DNA from 4 places in the Streptomyces pseudoechinosporeus genome. Region 2 is predicted to be linked to each of the others. Evidence: riboswitches for the same ligand, from Rfam matches in the RefSeq annotation. Region 2 holds a riboswitch; each other region holds the start of a gene.
The links. Region 2 has a riboswitch for cyclic di-AMP ahead of ACYVO6_RS02495 (C40 family peptidase). Riboswitches for the same ligand answer to the same signal wherever they lie in the genome.
Positions count from the first base shown of each region.

Region 1 (5,078 bases), on a different contig from region 2:
CGCCCTCTGGAACGGCTCGTCGGCCTTCGGCACGTACGGCTTCTTCGCGGTGTACGCGGCGTTCATGGTGCCCGCGTTCGGCCTGCTGACCTGGCTCGCCATCTGGACCCGGCAGCGCGAACTCGGCACGATCCGCACCGAACTCCCCGCGTACGCCATGGCGGGCTGGCTGACCGTTCCCGAGCCGTTCGTGCTCGGCTCGATGAAGGCGCGGCGACTGGCCCGCGAGTACGCCACGCATCACGGCGGGCGCGCGGCGGGGCGGGCGGTCGCGGAGTACGAGGCGTACGCGACATCCCTGGCGTTCCTGCGCCACCGGGGGCGCCGCGGCCGTGCGGGCACCGATTTCGTCGTACGGGAACGAGAGTTGCTCCACGAACTGTGGGCCCGCCGCGAGCTGGCCCGCCCCGCGCTGGCGTACGCGGCCCGGGCCACGGCTCCGCTCCCCGTACCGCCGCCGTGGCCCACGTACGGGAACGCGTACGGCCAGGCGTCGCCCTACCCGGCGTACAACCCCTACCGAACTTAGAAACCAGGACGCCATCCGCTTCTCGTCCGAAAGCGGATGGCGTCAAAGAACTGGTCAGAGCTGGTCGAAGAGCCGACCGGGACCTACGGGTTTACGGGTTGAGCCCCTTGCTCCGCAGCCAGGCCGCCGGGTCGATTCCGTCGCCGCCCGCCGTGTGGACCTCCATGTGGAGGTGCGCCCCGGTGACGTTGCCGGTCGCGCCGACGCGGCCGATGACCTCGCCCGTGCTGACCTTCTGGCCGACGCTGACGCTGATCGACGACTGGTGGGCGTACCAGACCTCCGTACCGTCGTCGAGCTTGAGCTTCGTGAGGTAGCCGTACGAGCCGTTCCAGCCGGCCTCGGTGATGGTGCCGCTGTGGACCGCTTTGAGCGGCGTACCCGTCGGGGCGGCGAAGTCCAGGCCGGTGTGGGTCCCGGAGGACCACAGCGCGCCGGACTGCCCGTAGGTCGAGGTGATGGTGTACGAGGACGTGGGCAGCGCGTAGCTCCTGGCGAGCTTGGCGAGGCGCTCCGCCTCGGCCTTCTGCCGGGCCTCCTCCTCCGCCTTCTCCTTGGCGGCTTCGGCCTTGGCCTTGGCCGCTTCCCGCTCCTTGGCTGCCTGCTCGGCGGCCTTCTTCGCGGCGGCGGTCTCCGCGGCCCTCTTGGCCTCGCGGTCCACCTGGTCCTGCTGCCGCTCGGCCTGGAGGACGATGCGGGCGCGCAGGGCCTCGCCCGCGTCGGAGTTGCCCTGCTTGGCGTCCGCCGTGCTCAGACCGGCCTGGGTGAGCGGCGTCGTGGAACCCGGCTCTTCCTCGGGCTCGTCCGAGATCAGCGGCAGGTCGGGCAGGGTGATGGAGACCGGCGGCTTGCCAGTGTTCGCGCTGGCCATGCCGCCCGCGCTGACGGCCGCTATGACACCGACGCCCAGAACCGTGGAGCTGCGCGCGAGGCCTCCGCCGCGCTGCTTGCCGACGCGGTGCCTGCCGCGGACGGGCTTGAGGGAATCCTCGGTGGGGTTCCACTCCTCCCAGGTCTCCTCGTCCTGGCGTTTGCCGTAGCCGAATGAGTCGGGCTGCTGCTCATTCGGTGCGAACGAAGTCTGGGGGGCAGGCCGGTTGGACGCCACGTAGGCGCACTCCTTTCCTTCCTTGTCGCCTACCGGGTTAGCTGACGGGTTCGGAGCAGGAAGGTCTCCTACGCGCGTCACTCACGGTGTCTCCACCGAGAACAACGCCCGATTCACCCCAAGTTGGTGGTTCCCCGGTTCCCTTGCGGGATTCGGCGCGTGCGCACGGAGCCGACTCTTGTGCCGGCTGGGACGACCGCGCTGCGTTATCGAACGTTAATAGAGGCGAGCACCGGATTCCAAGCTGTTCTGGAGATTCGTTGGCAGTCTTGGCCTGGACTTTCAGGTCATGAGCGGGACGAATCGGGCGAGTTGATCCTGACTCAGGGGCAATTCACGGCTGTGACTTCTGTTGACAATGTTTCAGTTGTTATGCGGAGTGGGTTCGTTCGACTACTACAAGTGATATAGGGCGCCGCAGGCATGAAGGACCGGCCTCGAAGACCGGCCTCACGGCCTCCTGACCGCCAGCAGCGCCATGTCGTCCGTCGCGCCGCCGACTCCCGTGTGCCGTACGACCTCCTCCACGAGCGTGGCGAGCAGCGCCCGAGGCCGGCGGAAGGTGCGGCCCGCGAGGCACTGAGCCGGGTCGAAGAAGACGCCGTGCCGGTCCCGGGCCTCGGTCACCCCGTCCGTGTAGAAGAGCAGGGTGGCCCCGCCGGGGAACGGGACCTCCTGCGCCCGGTCGGGCCACAGGCCCAACTCGCCCATCCCGAGCGGCAGTGCGGGGTCCTCTGCCCGCAGCGTGTCCAGCGAGCCGTCGGCGTACAGCAGGAGCGGCCCGGGGTGACCGCGGTGGACGAGGCGTACGACGGCGCCGGCGTGCGGGATCTCGGCGAGTACGGCGGTGGTGAAGTCCTCGAACGCCTCAAGGCCGCCGCGCCGGGTGCCCTCGCGCGCCAGCGCCCGCTCCAGCCGCTGCGCCACCGCCTCCAGGGTCGCCTCCTGCTCGGCGGCCTCCCGGAAGGCCCCGATGAGCACGGCCACGGCCGCCACCGCGCCCATGCCCTTCCCGCGCACATCCCCGACGACGAGCCGTACGCCGTGCGAGGTGTCCTGCACGGCGTACAGATCGCCCCCGATGAACGCGTCCGCCTGCGCCGCCTCGTACCGCGCCGCGATATCGAACCCGCCGATCCGCTCGGCCGGCTCGGGCAGTACGGCGCGCTGGGCCGCCTCCGCGATCTCGCGCGCGGAGGCGAGACGTTGGTCACTGCGGCGTACGAGGCGGTTGATGACGAGGGCCAGCGCGGCGACCGCGGCCGCCGTGGCCACCTCTGTGGCCGCTCCCACGTCGTAGGAGCCCCTGATGTGCAGCAGGGCCAGGGCGGCGACGGCCACGACTCCGGTACGCAGCGTGTTGGCGAACGTGGACAGAGGCGCGGCGACGAGCGGGGCGACCGTGAAGAAGGGCACCGCGGTGAAGACGGGCGGGGTGAGGAGGTCGTAGCAGACGCCCGCGACGATCAGCAGCACGGGGAGGGCCCGGACAAGGGTCTGGACGTACGCGCCGCCGCGCGGTCCGCCCTCCGCATCTCCAGGCCCCACCACTTCTCTCCTGCCCTTCACCGCGCTCCGTCCAGATTTCCCGGCGGGTGGTCGGGGGGCGACCTGTGCGGGCCGAGTGGGTGAGCGGGCCATCGGGGACAGGAGGACCGTCGGGAACGCCGGGAAAAACACTCAGGGCCGGAACCCGTAGGTTCCGGCCCTGAGTTTTCAGTAGCGGGGACAGGATTTGAACCTGCGACCTCTGGGTTATGAGCCCAGCGAGCTACCGAGCTGCTCCACCCCGCGTCGGTAAGACCAGTGTACGCCATCCGCGGGACGCTCAGCACACGGTTTTTCGCTCCCTGCTCTTAACCGGTCCGCTGCTCTCAGCCGGTCCTTGTCACTGGCCGAGCAGATGGCGGTTGGGCTCGGCGGCCCGCTCCCCGTATTCCGGGAGTACGACGACATCGACGCCCTGGGCGGAAAGCAGACCGCTTCCGTCGGCGGACGGCACGAACGTGTCGGGCTCGCGCCAGGCGGTGACCACGCGGCGTACTCCCGCGTCGAGGATCAGCCGGGCGCAGGGGGCGGGCCGGGAGGCGCGGCGGGCGCAGGGTTCCAGGCTGCTGTAGACGGTGGCGGTAGGAAGGCGCGGGTCGGCCGGGTCGAGCTTGGCGAGCGCGGCCTCCTCGGCGTGTGACACGGGGTCGGCCTCGCGGGAGTAGCCGCGGGCCAGCTCCGTACCGTCGGCCGCGACGACGACCGCGCCGACGCTGAACGCGGTGCGCGAGGGCGGGCACTGGGCGGCGAGTTCGCATGCCAACTCCAGCCAGTGCCGGTCGGCCGCGGAAGCGAGCCCGCCCGCTCCGGGCGCCGTGGGCACGTAGCGCATGAGCACCACATCGCCCACGGGCCGCGTTTCCACCAGCCGCATTCGGTTGCGCACCCCGCCCGGGTAGCCGCCGGGTCCGAACAGCCGGGGTGCGTCCGGCTGTCCCACGAGGAGGGGCGTGAGGGCGAGCTGCAACTCGTCCGCGAGGCCCTCCTGGAGCAGCTGTGTGTGCACGCGCCCGCCGCCTTCGACCATGAGCCGCCGTACGCCTCGTACGTCGTGAAGGTGCTCGAGTACGGCCGGCCAGTCGAGCTCCGGCCCGACGGGGACGACGTCGACGCCCAGTCCGCGGAGGGCCGCGGTGGCTTTCGGGGCGCCCTTGTCCGTCGTGTAGACGACCTTCTCGCCGCCCGTGGACCAGAAGTTGAGGGCCGGGTCCAGGTCTCCGCCGCCGCTGACGGTGACCTTCAGCGGGTACTCCGGGCGGCCTTCCGCGAGCCTGGCCGCGCGCCGCTCGGCGGAGTTGACCAGGAGGCGGGGGTTGTCGGCGCGCAGGGTGCCCGCGCCGACCAGGATCGCGTCGGACTGGGCCCGCACCTCGTCGACCCGGTCGAAGTCGGCGGGGCCGGAGAGCCGCAGCCGTTCGGGGCCGGTGTCGTCCAGGTAGCCGTCGAGGGAGACGGCGGCGGACAACAGGACGTAGGGGTGGGGCATGGGGCGTACTCTCCGCTCGGCTCGGTGCGTCTGCTTCGGTGCGTCTGCTTCGGGCGATGGTGGTTCAATTTTTAAACAGTACCTACACTGGGTGGCATGACGACCCGCTGGCTCACCCCCGACGAGCAACGCGCCTGGCGCGCGTACATCGCCGCCTCTCACCTTCTGGAGGACGCGCTCGACCGGCAGCTCCAGCAGGAGGCCGGTATGCCGCACCTGTACTACACGATCCTGGCCACCCTCTCCGAGACCGACCACCGCTGTCTGCGGATGACGGATCTCGCCGAGGCGCTGAAGATCACCCGCAGCCGGCTGACGTACGCCGTGACACGCCTGGAGAAGGACGGTCTCGTACGCCGTGAAGGCTGCCGCATGGACAAGCGCGGGAGCCTCGCCTTCCTGACCGA
Region 1 covers NZ_BAAGPS010000054.1:42,937-48,014, reverse strand. Annotated here, with positions in the region: gene ACYVO6_RS36705 (PrsW family intramembrane metalloprotease) at 1-529, shown strand, start outside; gene ACYVO6_RS36700 (M23 family metallopeptidase) at 621-1,637, opposite strand; cyclic di-AMP (ydaO/yuaA leader) riboswitch at 1,649-1,805, opposite strand; gene ACYVO6_RS36695 (PP2C family protein-serine/threonine phosphatase) at 2,088-3,278, opposite strand; tRNA gene ACYVO6_RS36690 (tRNA-Met) at 3,358-3,431, opposite strand; gene ACYVO6_RS36685 (dihydrofolate reductase family protein) at 3,526-4,671, opposite strand; gene ACYVO6_RS36680 (MarR family winged helix-turn-helix transcriptional regulator) at 4,768-5,078, shown strand, end outside.
Region 1: linked by a shared signal. The riboswitch ahead of ACYVO6_RS36700 (M23 family metallopeptidase) and the one ahead of ACYVO6_RS02495 (C40 family peptidase) in region 2 are both predicted to bind cyclic di-AMP.

Region 2 (5,078 bases):
CAGTGGGACGCGAACGCCTGGCTCCAGGCCGAACCGTTCGGCCAGGCCCAGCAGTGGAATACGCAGACCTTCGACTCGGGTGCGTACGACGCGACGGCGTGGAACTCCGACAGCGGCGACCAGCACGAGTCGTACGAGCAACACGAGCCGTACGACCAGCAGGCCACAGCGATCTTCGAGCAGGTCACGTACGAACAACAGACCTCCATAGAGGACGAGTTCAACCCCTCCGACGACCTGGACCCGGACGCCGGCTCCGGCAGCCACGACGAACCCCCTCTCCTCGACGGTGCCGAAGAGATTGCCCCGGACGCCCACGCCACCACCCCCGTCGCCACCCGCTCGGGTTCACGCACCGCATCCCGCGCAGCCTCCCGCTCCCGCCGCCGTACCCCGCCCAAGCGTTCCGCTCTGCTGACGGTCGCTGTGCCGTCCGCGTGTGTGATGGGCGTGGCCGGGATCGCGGCCGCGTCCGTGGGCAGCGGGAGCGAGAACGAGAGCAATGAGACGACGGCCGCGACCGACACAAGCGCTGTGCAGCCGGCGATCGCCAACAACAAGCTGGACACCCAGCTCGAGAGCCTGACCGCGGACGCGGACGACTTCGCCGACCGGGCGAGCCGTACGCAGGAGCGGATCGATCTCAAGGCCCAGCAGGAGGCCGAGAAGAAACGGGCGGCGGCGGAGGCGGCACGCAAGGAGCGGCTGCGTCCGAAGTTCGTGCTGCCGGTCGAGCAGCACGGGCTCAGCGCCTACTACGGCCAGGCCGGCATCAACTGGATGTCCGTGCACTCGGGCATCGACTTCCCCGTCTCGTACGGCACAACGGTGATGGCCGCAACCGACGGCGTCGTCCGTACGGAGTGGAACAGCGCGTACGGGAACATGGCGATCGTGACCGCCAAGGACGGTACGGAGACGTGGTACTGCCATCTCTCCACCTACAAGGTCGCTTCCGGGACCGAGGTGAAGGCCGGCGACCCGATCGCCTACTCCGGCAACTCCGGCAACTCGACGGGCCCGCACCTCCACTTCGAGGTACGCCCGGGCGGCGGCGGCGCGATCGACCCCCTGCCGTGGCTTCGCAGCCACGGCCTCGACCCGACGTAACCGACCCGCCCCGCCGATCGACCGCCAAGCCCCGCCGCAGGGCTACAGCTTCTCCACCGGCGCGTACCGCAGCAGCAGCCGCTTCGGCTTGGTGTCCCCGAAGTCGATCGTCGCCTCCGCGTTCGACCCCGTGCCCTTCACGCCGACCACCGTGCCGAGCCCGAACTGGTCGTGGGTGACCCGGTCCCCCACCGCCAGCGACACCACCGGCTTCTCCGTGGCACCGCCCCGCCGCGTGGCGAAGCCGGAGGCGCCCGAGGCCACCGACCGCGAGCGGGAGGACGACAGGGAGGCCGCCACGCCCGCGGCCGGGCCGGAGGCCACCGCTCCCATGGAACCCGTCCGCTTCCACTCCAGATGTGTGTCCGGAATCTCCTCCAGGAAGCGGGACGGCGGGTTGTACGAGGGCTGCCCCCAGGCGCTGCGCATCGACGACCGCGTCAGATACAGCCGCTCCCGCGCGCGCGTGATGCCGACATACGCGAGCCGCCGCTCCTCCTCCAGCTCCTTGGTCTGGCCGAGGGCGCGCATGTGCGGGAAGACACCGTCCTCCATGCCGGTCAGGAACACCACGGGGAATTCGAGACCCTTGGCGGTGTGGAGGGTCATCAGCGTTATGACGCCGGAGCCGTCCTCTTCCTCGTCCGGGATCTGGTCGGAGTCGGCGACGAGCGCGACCCTCTCCAGGAAGTCGGAGAGCCCGCCCGATGCCTCGCCCTCGCCGGCCTCCTGCTCGAACTCCAGGGCCACGGCGGCCAGTTCCTGGAGGTTCTCGATGCGGGTCTCGTCCTGCGGGTCGGTCGAGGCCTGCAACTCGGCCAAATAGCCGGTGCGTTCGAGGATTGCTTCCAGGACGGTCGCCGGGCCCGCGCCCGACTCGACGATGGTCCGCAGGTCCTCCATCAGCGTGTTGAACCGCTTGACGGCGTTCGTCGAGCGGGCCGCCATGCCGTACGCCTCGTCGACGCGGCGCAGCGCCTGCGAGAAGCTGATCTTCTCCCGCGAGGCGAGTGCGTCGATCATCGCCTCGGCCCGGTCGCCGATGCCCCGCTTGGGGACATTGAGGATCCGCCTCAGCGGTACGGAGTCCTCCGGGTTGGCGAGAACTCTCAAGTACGCGAGGACGTCCCGGACTTCCTTGCGCTCGTAGAAGCGGACGCCGCCGACGACCTTGTAGGGCAGGCCGACGCGGATGAAGACCTCTTCGAAGACACGGGACTGGGCGTTCGTACGGTAGAAGACGGCGACGTCGCCCGCCTTCGCCTCACCGGCGTCGGTCAGCCGGTCGATCTCGTCGGCGACGAACTGCGCCTCGTCGTGCTCCGTGTCGGCGACGTAGCCCGTGATGCGCGCGCCCGCGCCCGCGTTGGTCCACAGGTTCTTGGGGCGGCGGCTTTCGTTGCGCTCGATGACCGCGTTGGCTGCGGTGAGGATCGTCTGGGTGGAGCGGTAGTTCTGCTCCAGGAGGATCGTCTTCGCGTCCGGGTAGTCCTCCTCGAACTGGAGGATGTTGCGGATGGTCGCGCCGCGGAAGGCGTAGATGGACTGGTCGGCGTCGCCCACGACGCACAGCTCGCCCGGGTCGCCCTCGGGGCCGGAGGGCCCGACCAGCTCACGCACCAGCGCGTACTGGGCGTGGTTCGTGTCCTGGTACTCGTCAACCAGTACGTGGCGGAAGCGGCGCCTGTAGTGTTCGGCAACGTCCGGAAAGGCCCGGAAGAGATTGACCGTGGTCATGATCAGGTCGTCGAAGTCGAGGGCGTTCGCCTCACGCAGCCGTGACTGGTACATCGCGTAGGCCTGGGCGAGGGTCTTCTCGAAGCCGTCGGAGGCCTGGGCGGCGAAGTCCTCTTCGTCGATCAGCTCGTTCTTCAGGTTCGAGATCTTGGCGCTGAACGACTTGGGCGGGAAGCGCTTCGGGTCGAGGTCCAGGTCGCGGCAGACCAGGGCCATGAGGCGCTTGCTGTCGGCGGCGTCGTAGATCGAGAACGAGGACGTGAAGCCGAGCTTCTTCGACTCCCGGCGCAGAATGCGGACGCAGGCGCTGTGGAAGGTCATCACCCACATCGCGTTCGCACGCGGGCCGACGAGGTGCTCGACGCGCTCCTTCATCTCGCCCGCGGCCTTGTTGGTGAACGTGATCGCAAGGATCTGGCCCGGGTGGACGTTCCGCTCGCCGAGCAGGTACGCGATCCGGTGTGTGAGCACACGGGTCTTGCCGGAGCCGGCGCCGGCCACGATGAGCAGGGGGGAGCCGGAATGCACGACCGCCGCGCGCTGGTTGTCGTTCAGCCCCTCCAGGAGCGTGGCCGCCTCCACATGGGGACGCGGGGCACCATCGCGGTAGTAGGCCTCCCGGTCCGGCGGCACGTCGAACTTCCCGCCGAACAGATCGTCCGGAACCTGTTCCGGTACGTGCTCGTCCTCGGGCGGCGGCGGGGGCTCTTCCTCGTGGTCCCGCGAGGGTTTGAGGTCCGCCAGGAAGCTGTCATCAAAGAGGCTGCTCATCGCTCTCCGAGTCTAGGCTCCTCCACTGACACCTCGCCGCCGCCCCGAGAACTCGGCCGGTACGACCCTGCCGGGAGCCTGCCGGGATTTCTCTCACCCTCCAGGACCGTCCCGTCACGGTCGGCGACGGATCATGGCACCTGAGGCTAAGGTCACGAAAACGTATCGGACAATTCGCTCATCAACCTTCACAAGAGCCACACGAGTTGGTTAGCTTTCGCAGTGGGCCGCTCGACCCCCACCGGCGAACGTCGCCGGGCCGTGCGGCTCCCGCCGAGTCCGGAACGCCCTAGTGGCCGCCCGGAGCCGGGGACCCACCGACCTTTGGGGTGAATCGGTCCAACTCCCTTAGGGGACAAGGACCGTAGGGCAAACCTTCCGAAGCACACGCCCGAACCCGACAGCTAACTCGGTAGGCGGAGCACGGAAGGAGTCGCCTTCGTGGCGCCACACCGCAAAGCGCGGTCGTCCAGTCCCAAGGGCATACGGACCCCTGCCCTCGCCACCGCCGCTCTCACCTCGGTGGCTCTCCTGTCGCAGACCGCGAACGCTTCGCCCTCCGCGGAGCCGCAGCCCAGCCTCGACGAAGTCCAGAAGAAGGTCGACGACCTCTACCAGCAGGCGGAGACGGCGACCGAGAAGTACAACGGTGCCAAGGAGAAGAGCAGCAAGCAGCGCAAGAAGGTCGACAACCTCCTTGACGACGTGGCCTCGCGCACGCAGAAGCTCAACGAGGCGCGCGAGGAGCTCGGTACGTTCGCCGCCGCGCAGTACCGCACGGGCGCCGCCGCCCCTGACACCGCGTCACTGCTGCTCGCGGACACCCCGCAGGACTACTTCGACCAGAACCAGCTGATGGACCGGCTGACCAGCCGTCAGCAGCAGGCCGTCGAGGACTACGCGACGCAGCAGTCCGAGATGACGCAGCGGCGTCAGGAGGCCTCCGAGAGCCTTCAGGCGCTCACCAAGACCGAGAACACCCTGAAGTCGTCCAAGGCGGACGTTCAGCGGAAGCTCGCCGAGGCGCGCCAGTTGCTCTCGCGGCTGACCGCCGAGGAGAAGGCGCGGCTCGCGGCGATCGAGCGGGAGAAGCGGGAGGAGGCCCAGCGCAAGGCGGAGGAGCTGGCGCGGCAGCAGCAGGCCGCGGAGGAACAGCGCCGCCAACAGCAGCAGGCCCAGCAGACTCCCGCGCCCTCCACCGGCGCGGGGACCTCGACCGGCACGGGCAGCTCCGCGGGGAGCGCCACCTCGACCGCCAAGGGCGAGAAGGCGCTCGCCTTCGCCCGTTCCCAGACCGGCAAGCCGTACGTCTGGGGCGCCTCAGGACCCGGCTCCTACGACTGCTCCGGCCTCACCCAGGCCGCCTGGAAGGCCGCCGGCGTCACCCTCCCGCGCACCACCTGGGACCAGGTCAAGATCGGCACCCAGGTCTCGGTCGCCAGCGCCCAGCCCGGCGATCT
Region 2 covers NZ_BAAGPS010000002.1:2,692-7,769, forward strand. Annotated here, with positions in the region: gene ACYVO6_RS02485 (M23 family metallopeptidase) at 1-1,110, shown strand, start outside; gene pcrA (DNA helicase PcrA) at 1,153-3,618, opposite strand; cyclic di-AMP (ydaO/yuaA leader) riboswitch at 3,880-4,052, shown strand; gene ACYVO6_RS02495 (C40 family peptidase) at 4,060-5,078, shown strand, end outside.

Region 3 (5,078 bases), on a different contig from region 2:
GTCGAGCCGTGCGAGACGATCCGGACGCGGTGGGGCCGGTTCACCACCAGCAGGGGCTCCGTGTAGTCGTAGATCAGCGGCCGGACGCCCGCCTGGCCGACGTAACGGCGCAGCCGCGTGGTCGTGTTGTAGTTGGCGCCGTAGCCCGAGTAGTACGTTTTGAGGTAGTCGTACTCGTCGAGGGCGCCGCCGCGTTCGGTGGCGAAGAGGTCGTCCGGGGAGCGGACGTCGACCGCGTTCCAGAAGTTGTTGAGGTCCGACACCCGGTCGTTGACACCGCCAGCGGAGACAGGTGTGGCGGTGTACTCGATGACATACGGTCCCGCGAGCTTCCGCTTGAACCAGACCGTGGCGCCGCTCGGCACATCGATCTCCATGACGCCACGGGAAGCGGTGACACTGCCACCGTCCTGCAACTCCGTTGCCCACTGCCCCAGTCCGTGCCGGAAGCCGTCGCGGGCGATGAGCCGTCCTCGGCGGTGATCCGCCGACGCGCTCGCGGTGTGCGCGGGGGCGAGGGCCGCGAGTGCGGCACCGGCGGCCAGGGCTCCGAAGGCTCTGCGGGTCGTCATGAAGCGTCTCCTTGACTGGCGTACGACGGGGCGAGCGGGTCTCGCGCGGGTCTGTAGAAAGCGCTTGCCGCAGATCACTTTGACGCCTGGCCGCTGCCGCTGTCGACCCCTGCGGACAAGCCGAAGGCCGGACCCGGGGATCAGGGGTCCGGCCTTCGGCGTGAGAAGGAAACGCGATCCGCTCGCGGCGGTGCGCGGGTGGCGTCAGACGGAGACGCCGTGCGAGCGCAGGAACGCCAGCGGGTCCACGTCCGAGCCGTAGTCCGGCGTGGTGCGGATCTCGAAGTGCAGATGCGGGCCGGTGACGTTGCCGGTCGCGCCGGAGAGGCCGATCTCCTGACCCGCGGTCACGGACTGCCCAGCCGAGACGGAAAGGGACGAAAGGTGGGCGTACTGGGCGTATTGGCCGTCACTGAGCTGGATGACGACCTGGTTGCCGTACGCGCCACCCCAGCCGGCGGAGACAACCGTGCCCGCGCCCACGGCCTTGAGCGAAGTGCCGGTCGCGGCCGCGAAGTCGACACCGGTGTGGTAGCCACTGGACCACATGCTGCCCGACATCTTGTACGGGGTGCTGACGGTCGCACCCTCGACCGGCATGGTGAAGCCGCTCGAACTGCTGGGCGCCTCGGCCGCCTTGGCGGTCGGGGCCTTCTTCGCGGACACCTGGGGAGCCTCGGCCGCCTTGGGAGCCTCGGCCGCCTTCGGCGCCTTGGCCTCGCTGCCACCGGAAGGCGCGGCGGCCTTCTTGCCGATCGTCAGCTTCAGGCCCGGGTGAATGAGCCCCGGTTCACTGCCGACGGCCTGGCGGTTGTCCTCGTAGAGCTTTTTCCAGCCACCGCTGACATTCTGTTCGCGGGCGATCCTCGAGAGAGAATCGCCCGCCCTCACTTCGTACGTCCTGGTCGCGGTCTTCTTCTGAGCGGCGACAGGAGCGGACTCAACAGCCTTCTGGGAAACGGATTCGGCCTTGTTGGAAACAGACGCGGGCGCGCTCTGCGGAGTAGCGGCATGTGCGCCGGCCGCTCCCAGCAGCGGAAGTGCGAGCGCGGCGCCACCGGTTGAGGCAACGGCGATCGAGCGGGTGAAACGCGCGGACTTCGGGCGGCGGTGCTTACCCTTCGCGGGCATGACGAATTCCTCTCCGGCGCCTACGAGGTGAGCTGTCGGGTGCGAGCTGGAGATGCCCGGCCGCGCTTTCGCGCGGCTTTACCCCAAGCCTGTTCCGGAGACCAGAACAGGCGCTGTACCTGTGGGTCCCCCGCTCCTGCCGTGTACGGATCGGTGTGCGGATTCCGGGCGGCGGCAGGATTAGGCGTCCGTCCGGATTGGTGGCGAACGTAAGCGACCAAGACGCACAGGGACAAGCTTTGGGTTGCCTATGTGCCCCGTTCTCTTGATCCTTGACCGAAATCGCCGTCACCCTCCGTGAATCACCGGTCTTCCGCCTTCCTGAAATCCCCTGTAAACACACTTGAATTACATGAACATGGCGACAGCACACTGTCACGAATATGACGCTGCTCACGCATCACTGATTCAGGAGTGCCTATTCCAGAGCGAGTTGGAATGAAGGCACTCCAATACGGACACAACTCTCAGATGCGACGCAGACGGAAAACTGCCGCATCCAGGTCACCGCGCAAGCCGGTCCGCAGTCCGTGATGCAACAACACGGCACCTCTGTACACTTCGCCCGTTTCGGGGCATTCGTACGTTTCCGCCGGATCGAGTCCCCGCAGTCGTACGGGCGCTACGGGCTCGCCGTAATGCTGAGCCTGGAGCCAGGCAAGGACGACGGCCTGGTCCTCATGGACGTACTGCACGGCGCTCAGTCCGCCCTCCGGCGCCCGCAGCCGGTAGAGGTCGCCGCGCTGCACGACGGGCCGGATCTGCTTGTAGAGCGCCACCCAGTCCCGCGCCTCGGCGAGCTCCTCGTCACTCCACTCGGTTAGGTCGCCACCGACCCCGAGCACTCCGGCCATGGAGCTCACAAAGCGGAAGCGCAGCGAACTCACGCGTCCATTGAGCTGCTTGTTCGGGCTGTCGGTGACCCAGGCGGCCATGGCCCGCGCCGGGTGGATCTGGCTGAAGCCGTGCTGGATGGCGAGCCGGTCGAGCGGATCGGTGTTGTCCGAGGTCCACACCTGGTCCGTACGCGCCATGACACCGAGGTCGATCCGGCCGCCACCGCCCGAGCAGGACTCGAAGGCGACACCGGGGTGCGCGGCCCGCAGCCGGTCCAACAGGCCGTACAGGGCGTGCACATGGTCGACCCACAGCCGCTGCGGATACGCCTCTCCGGGCCAGCCGGCGTCCGTGAAGCAGCGGTTGAAGTCCCACTTCACATAGTCGATCGGAGCGCTGGAGAGCAGCCCGTGAAGCTGCTCCCACAGGTATTCCTGGACGTCGTCGCGCGCAAGGTTCAGTACGAGCTGATTGCGAAGCTCCGTACGCTTTCGTCCTGGTTGATACTGAATCCAGTCAGGATGCGCTCGATACAACTCACTGTCCGCATTGACCATTTCCGGCTCGACCCAGATCCCGAACTGCATGCCCAGGGCGTGCACGTCGTCCGCCAGGGGCTTGAGGCCAGCCGGGAAGCGGTCGGGGTTGGGCGTCCAGTCCCCGAGCCCGGCCCGGTCGCTGGTCCGCTTTCCGAACCAGCCGTCGTCGACCACGAACAGCTCCACGCCCATCGCCGCCGCCCGCCGCGCGAGCGCCCGCTGCTGCTCCTCCGAGATGTCGAACTCCGTGGCCTCCCAGGAGTTGTAGAGCACCGGCCGGTCCTGGTCCGCGTCCGGGATCACATACGCCCGCTGGTACGCATGCCAGGCCCGGCTCGCCCCGCCGAAGCCGCCATCGCTCCACAGCCCCGCGAAGACCGGCGTGACAAAGCTCTCCCCCGGCTCCAGCCGCACCAGCCCGGAGTCGTCGTACCCAGCGCCACCGGTGATCTGCACGCGCGCGTCCGGGAGTTGGGCCACGGCGATCCGCCACGAACCGGACCACGCGAGTGCGCACCCGTACACCTCGCCGTGCTCCTCGGTCGCCGCACCCTCGACGTCCAGCGCGACCCACGGCAGATGCTGATGCCCGGTGTGCCCGCGCCGGCTGCCGATGACCTGCTCACCGTAGGTGAGGTCCGTTCGTACGAGCTGGGACTCGGCCGCCCAGCGCCCGTGCGTCTGCGACAGCCGCCAGCCCTCGCGCTCCGGCAGTGTCCAGGTCGCCGAGTCGGCGCGCAGGACCTCCAGGGCGGGCCCTTCGTTGGCGAGGGTCACCCAGCGCTCGACGACGTCGGTGGCGGAGCGCATCCGGTAGTGCAGCGTGATGCCGAGCCCGGAGTCGGAGAACTGCAGCCGCAGTTCGACCCCATCCGATCCATCGGATTCATCCACTTCGTACGCCTCGAAGCGCCACTCCGTGCCGCGTCGCTCGTCCGTACGCACGGACAGCGCCGGCCGTACGAAACGGGGGCCGCCCTCGACCGGGTACTCCTCGTGCCCGTCGAGCGGGGACTCGAAGCCCCGGTACTCCGGCCCGGGACGGGCGGCCAGCGCCTCGGCATCCGCGAGCGCGATGCGTGGGCCCCAGTGCAGATGCAGCAGCTCGTCCTCGTCCGTGAGCCGCAGGGCATAACTGCTCGTGGGCCCCGAAAGCAACCACGTACGACCGTCTTTGCCGATCTCCACCATCAAGTCCTCACAGATCCGAACAAGCTCGCTCAAGCACAACATCATCGCAGGCGCCGGCGCCTCGCCGGCACCGCCTGTGGACAACCGACCGGCACCGCCTGTGGACAACTGATTGGCCCACGAACGCATGTCGTATCGTCGAGAGCGCGCCCCGCCGACAACAGCGTCGGCCGCCGACTGGGAGGAGCCCCCGTGACGCAGCAGGTCCCGTCGACCGAGCCCGAGCTGACCGGAGTGCGCAACTTCCGCGATGTGGGCGGCCTGCCGACCGAGGACGGCCGACGCGTGGCGCCCGGACTGCTGTTCCGCAGCGGCCATCTCGCGCACGCGACCGAGGAGGACGCCGCGTTCCTCGCCTCGCTGGGCCTGCACACGATCTTCGACTTCCGCAACGAGGCGGACAAGAAGCTGGAGGGGGAGGACGTCGAGCTGCCGGGCGTGCGGAATGTGAACCTGCCGCTGACCGATCCGGCACATGGCGCCGAGTTCTGGACGATGGTCCGCGACGGCGATCTGGACCAGCTGCGCTCGATCCTCGCGGACGGCAAGGCGGCGAACCGGATGATCGTGTCTTACCGATCGATCATCAAGGAGCGCACTCCCGAGCACTCGCGAGTGCTGCACGCGATAGCTGAGGACAGCGTGCCTGCACTCATGCACTGCGCGGCGGGCAAGGACCGCGCGGGCCTGTCCATAGCCGTCACGCTCCTCGCCCTCGGCGTCGAGCGCGAGGCCATCGTGGCGGACTACCTGAAGTCGAACGCCCCCCACCGCCGCTACAAGGTGCGGCGCAGCAGCTCCGCGTCCT
Region 3 covers NZ_BAAGPS010000090.1:64,500-69,577, forward strand. Annotated here, with positions in the region: gene ACYVO6_RS46400 (DUF6250 domain-containing protein) at 1-572, opposite strand, end outside; gene ACYVO6_RS46405 (M23 family metallopeptidase) at 777-1,703, opposite strand; cyclic di-AMP (ydaO/yuaA leader) riboswitch at 1,706-1,869, opposite strand; gene ACYVO6_RS46410 (alpha-galactosidase) at 2,171-4,270, opposite strand; gene ACYVO6_RS46415 (tyrosine-protein phosphatase) at 4,463-5,078, shown strand, end outside.
Region 3: linked by a shared signal. The riboswitch ahead of ACYVO6_RS46405 (M23 family metallopeptidase) and the one ahead of ACYVO6_RS02495 (C40 family peptidase) in region 2 are both predicted to bind cyclic di-AMP.

Region 4 (5,078 bases), on a different contig from region 2:
GCCGAGGTAGTCGCGGTCGTACCAGAGCAGCACCGGCCCGAGTGTGATCGCCGCGGCGCCGAGTCCGGCGCCCGTCATACCGAGCCCGACGAGCAGCGCCCACCACCAGGCGGGCCAGCGGCGCGGATCGCGGCCGACGTCCCGTAGCCGCGGCGCGGGCGCGGTGGGCGTGGCTGCCTCGGTGGCCCGTGCGAACCAGCCGGGTCCGGCCTCCACCAGCACCTCGGGCCGGGCGAGCACGACGGCGTCCGGCTCCTCGAGTGCGGCGGCCGCAGTGGTGACCGACGGGTCGGACACATGGACCACGTGCGGGTCGTCGCCGCTGGTGAACCCGTCGACGTACGGCTTGAGGGCGGCCTCGGCCTCCGAGTCGCGGGCGCGGACGACCAGCGGGATCGAGCGGCCGGCAGCGGCCTCGCGTACGGTCTCCACGTCGGCCGCCGAGACGGGCGCCACCTCGACGACGCCGGCCCCGAGCGGGGGCATGGCGCGTACCGTTTCGCGGGCGAGCGAGGGTGGGACGGATATGCCGAGGCGGACGGTCACAGGTACGCCGGCGATCTCACCGGCGAGGCGCTCAGGCGGATGGCGGTGGCCGAATCCCCGGGCGATCAGCCGCGCGCCGACGGGACGGGAGCCGATCGAGGCCAGCAGCCGCAGTGCGGTTCGCTGCGAACGGCGACGGCCGAGGACGGCGGCGGCCGCGCCGCGCAGCGGGTGATACGTCCAGTCCGGCATCAGTCGCTTTCGCTCTCCGTCGCGGTCACCGGGGCGCCGGGTCACCGGGCGCGGTCCAGCCGAGTAAACCTCACCCGGTATCGGCCACGTCTGGGGAGGGGACGTTGCCGATGTATGTGACACATTCCGGCGATCTGTAACGTTCGTAGAACTGCCTGCCTGTGGGCAGCCGCCGTACGCCACGTGCGCGTACGCGGCTCCATCCGCCGACTACGTCGACGAGGCCGAGGCTGCGCCCCCTCGCCGCGCTTCGGCGGCTTCCCGAACACCGGTGCTCCGGCCTCCACTTCATGCCCAACGCGGGACGGCTCCCAAAAAGCACAATGCCCGAGTTGCCCTCATTGCCGCTTTGTTCAGGCTTGGTGGTGCTTGATCGGGTGAATTGGGTCACGTTCGGGCGAATTGGGCGTTGAGGTGGCGTCCCGGCAACTCATGCTTTGCAGAACGGAAGTTGAGGATCGCGTTCCGGAATAATCGGGCGATTTGCCCCTCGTTTCGACGAGTTCAAAAGGGGCTCACTGGGATTTCAGAGCTTGTTTCGGGCGTGTGCTCTCGCATACGTTCTCGGCGATCCGGGCGGAACGCCGAATCCTGCCGCCGTCCGGAACCCATCCATCCATGCGCTTCGGCAGGAGCGGGGGAACCAGGTAAGTCGCCGGTCCGGATTTCGGAACGGCTTGGGGTGAAGTCGCATTCGTCGTGCGGCCGGGCATCTCCCGCCCGAACCCGACAGCTCACCTCGTAGGCGCCGGAGAGGAATTCGCCATGTCCGCACGAGGTAAGCACCGTCGTTCGAAAGCCCGCCCCTTTGTCCGCGGTTTCGTCGCCGTGGGGACGGGTGGAGCCGCGCTCGTTCTCCCGATCATGGGGGCGACCGGCGCCGGCGCCGCCCAGCCGGCGCAGGTCACACAGGTCGCCCAGGAGGCGCAGGCCACAGTCCCGCAGGTCCAGCTCGTCACGCACAAGGTGGCTTCGGGAGAAACCCTGTCCAAGATCGCGAAAAAGCACTCCGTGAGCGGCGGTTGGAAGAAGCTGTACAAGGCCAACAGTGCCGTCATCGGCACTGACCCGGCGCGGCTTCGTCCGGGCCTCACGCTGACGGTCGGCACTAAAACCGTCCAAACGCCAGCAAACGAGGTGAAGGCGGCGCCCGCTGCCACGCCCGCCGCCGAGCCCGCTGCCACGCCCGCCGCCGAGCCCGCCGCCGAGAAGACGTACACGAACGACCTCGACGGCTGGATCAAGGAAGCGCTGGACATCATGGCCCAGAACGGGATTCCGGGCTCGTACGACGGCATCCACCGCAACGTCATGCGCGAATCGTCGGGGAACCCGCAAGCCATCAACAACTGGGACTCCAACGCCGTGGCCGGGACGCCGTCCAAGGGCCTCCTGCAGACCATCGATCCGACCTTCCAGGCCTACCACGTGCCCGGTACGTCGATGGACCCCTTCGACCCCGTCGCGAACATAGCGGCAGCCTGCAACTACGCCGCCGACAAGTACGGCTCGATCGACAACGTCAACGGGCCTTACTGATCTGGTCCGGCCTTGTGGGCGGCCTCGGCGCCGGATCGACCGAGCGCGCCCATGGGCGGGCCGCCCTCACCGCCGCCCTCACGGGCTCTCATGAGCGAACTCCTGCGGCCCCATGGGCGGCAGGAGTTCGCCATGTCGCTGAGCCGGCTGACGGGGCCGGGAGGATGCCCGGCCCTGTTGCCGGGCCGGGACATTCGCCGCCGCTCGTCAGGCCTTCGTGTCCGCGAACAGATCTTCGGCAGTGGCGGCCGTGACGGAGCGCTTGAGCCAGGTTCGGAGGGTTTCCAGGTCGGTGCAGTCCGTGATGCGCGCGCGTACGTCGTCTGGGACCTCGACGCCGCGCTCGCTCAGGACCAGCAGGATGTCCTCGACATGACCCTCGACATGGCCCTCGACACGGCCTTCCGCGCGCAGGCGCTGGGAGGTCTCCGAGCGGAAGAAGGAGAGATCGACCGACATCAATTGCCTCCAGATCTTTGCGGCCGGGGCGGTCCCAAGGCCGAGTTCGGTGAATTCTGCGAAGATCCTCGCGGATTCTTCGTCGACGGTTTTCAGCGCGGCGGCCAGGGCTTTCAGTATGGCAGCGGCGTTGGCGTCCTTGCCATGAGTGATGGCGGAGAGTGTCGCGAGGGGGATGTCGCGGGCCGCGGCGGACGGGTCGGTGATGGCGGGGACGTTGTGCGGGCCCAGGACGAGGGGACGCAGGGTGAGGGTGCGCCACTGTCTGGGCCCGATGGTGATGGGTTCGGCGGCCCACGCGGCGGTGGTCTTGTCCTGGCACGTGACGAGCAGGACGGGTGGGATGCGGTACTTCGCGTACAGGTGGGCGATGTAATAAGCCCAGCTGGCGGGTTTCTTCGGATCTTTCTTGCCCTGGGCCTCCACGACCAGGAGATGGCTCTCGCCGGAGGCGGTGTCGAGCTTGAGCAGGGTGTCCACCCGCCGTTCCAGTGGCTTGATCTCCGTGAGATCGGTGGGCATGAGGGACACCGCGACCGGGTCCGGGAAAGGGAGATCGAGGGCCCGGAAGGTCCGCGCGAAGGCGCCGGGGTCCTCCTGGAAGAGGCGGTGCATCGCCTCGTGGGATGAGCTGACCATGTGGCGGACGGTAGTGACGGCAGGTCAAGCCGGACCGGTATATGCCGCTGGCTCACTCGTAAGGATGATCAGCGGCAGGCTTCCGGCCCCGAGTACCGGTAGGTACCCGGGGCCGGTGCGCATGTATCAACCGAGCTTTGCGTTCTGGGCCTTGACGAGGTCGGCCGGGATCTTGGCCTCGCCGGGGCGGGACTGTATGAACGCGCCACTGTCCAGCGCGAAGTAGTTGACGATGATGTCGCCGAAGCGGAAGGTCTGGGTGCGGAGTTTCTGGGTGAAGCCCTTGAACTTGAAGGTGGCAGCAGTGGCGAGGGACTCGTCGCTGCCCGAAGGGGCGGCCTCCACCGTGACCGAGTCGTACGGCGTGGTTCCCCTGTCCGACGTCGCGGTATAGCCGCTGCCGCAGGAGTTGGCTGCCTTGGCGAGGTCCTTCATGGCGGACTCCGCTCCGCCGTCCGCGTAGGTGGAGAGTGTGATGTAGGTGGACATGGCGGCCGAACTGGTGGCGACGTGTGTGAGCGTGGCCTGCGGGGAGCCGATGGGGAGTTCGTTCATCGCGTACGCCAACGGGGTGCAGACGGCTTTGTCAACGTCCATGTCGTCCTGACTGGCGGCCAGGGCGTCACCGTCGGAGGGCTTCTTGACCTCGTGGCCACCGCTCTCGGCCTTGGTGACCATGAGTTTCGCCACGCGCTCCGCCGGGTTCACCTCCTTGGCCTGAGAAACCGTGGCCTTGGGCTTGTCGGCCGCGTCCGTCTCCGAGTCACCGTTTCCGCAGGCGGTCAGGCCGGTGAGTACGGCGACGGAGAGGCCGCAGGCGGCCAGGGCAGTGGATCTCTTCATACGGCTCATACGTCATCCCTTCGGTGGACGATCACGGCATGGCGAAGATCGCGGCGCGGCAGTGAAGTCCGTGGCTGTCACCAAGTCCTCGACCGCCACGCCCCGCCAACCGCCCTACTGGCCAGGGAACTTCCAGATGAACGGCTCCCCGTCCTCCTCCGACCAGTGGACCTCCATCTCCTTCGCGTTCGCCGGGATCAGGTACGAGTCGCAGAACGTGTGGCTCTCGCCCTGCTTCCAGCTCTCGACGTCGTACGGGTCCTCGCAGCCCGGCGCGTCGTCGGCGGCGCCGATGAGCAGCGCGCCCCGCTTGCCGTCCGCCCAGATGGAGGTGCCGTCGGCCGCGTCGGAGTCGGTCGTCAGGGTCGGGCCGCCCTTGTGCGTGAACTTCAGGTGCGCGACCGCGAGCACCATGCCCTTGGCCTCCGCCTTGTCCTGCACCAGCTCCTGGGCCTCGGCCTCGGTGCCGACGTCCACCTTCTGCGCGGTGATGTCGTAGGTGACGTTGCCGTCCTCTTCCTCGACCTTGCCCTCGGCGCTTTCGCCCGTGGCCAGCTCGCCACCGGAGGCCGCCTCGGCCGGAGTTGCCGGCGCCTTCGGCTTGGCGGCGGCAGCGGGCTTCTTCGCGTCGTCGGCTTTGTCCTCCCCGCCGCCGCACGCGGTCAGCGCGAGCGCGAGAACGGCGACGGGCGCGGCGACGCGCAGGGCGGTTTTCTGGTGCAGCAAGACAAACTCCTTGTGAGTGATGCGAGTGGGGGGAGTTCCCGCGCAGGCGTTACAGCGGCACGCACCACAGCAGCGGCACGGCACCACAGCGCCACAGAGCGCCACGCGGTCGAGGTGCCGATGCACGATGCCGG
Region 4 covers NZ_BAAGPS010000016.1:216,698-221,775, reverse strand. Annotated here, with positions in the region: gene ACYVO6_RS21990 (hypothetical protein) at 1-738, opposite strand, end outside; cyclic di-AMP (ydaO/yuaA leader) riboswitch at 1,350-1,501, shown strand; gene ACYVO6_RS21985 (transglycosylase SLT domain-containing protein) at 1,504-2,277, shown strand; gene ACYVO6_RS21980 (hypothetical protein) at 2,485-3,375, opposite strand; gene ACYVO6_RS21975 (hypothetical protein) at 3,502-4,227, opposite strand; gene ACYVO6_RS21970 (hypothetical protein) at 4,333-4,944, opposite strand.
Region 4: linked by a shared signal. The riboswitch ahead of ACYVO6_RS21985 (transglycosylase SLT domain-containing protein) and the one ahead of ACYVO6_RS02495 (C40 family peptidase) in region 2 are both predicted to bind cyclic di-AMP.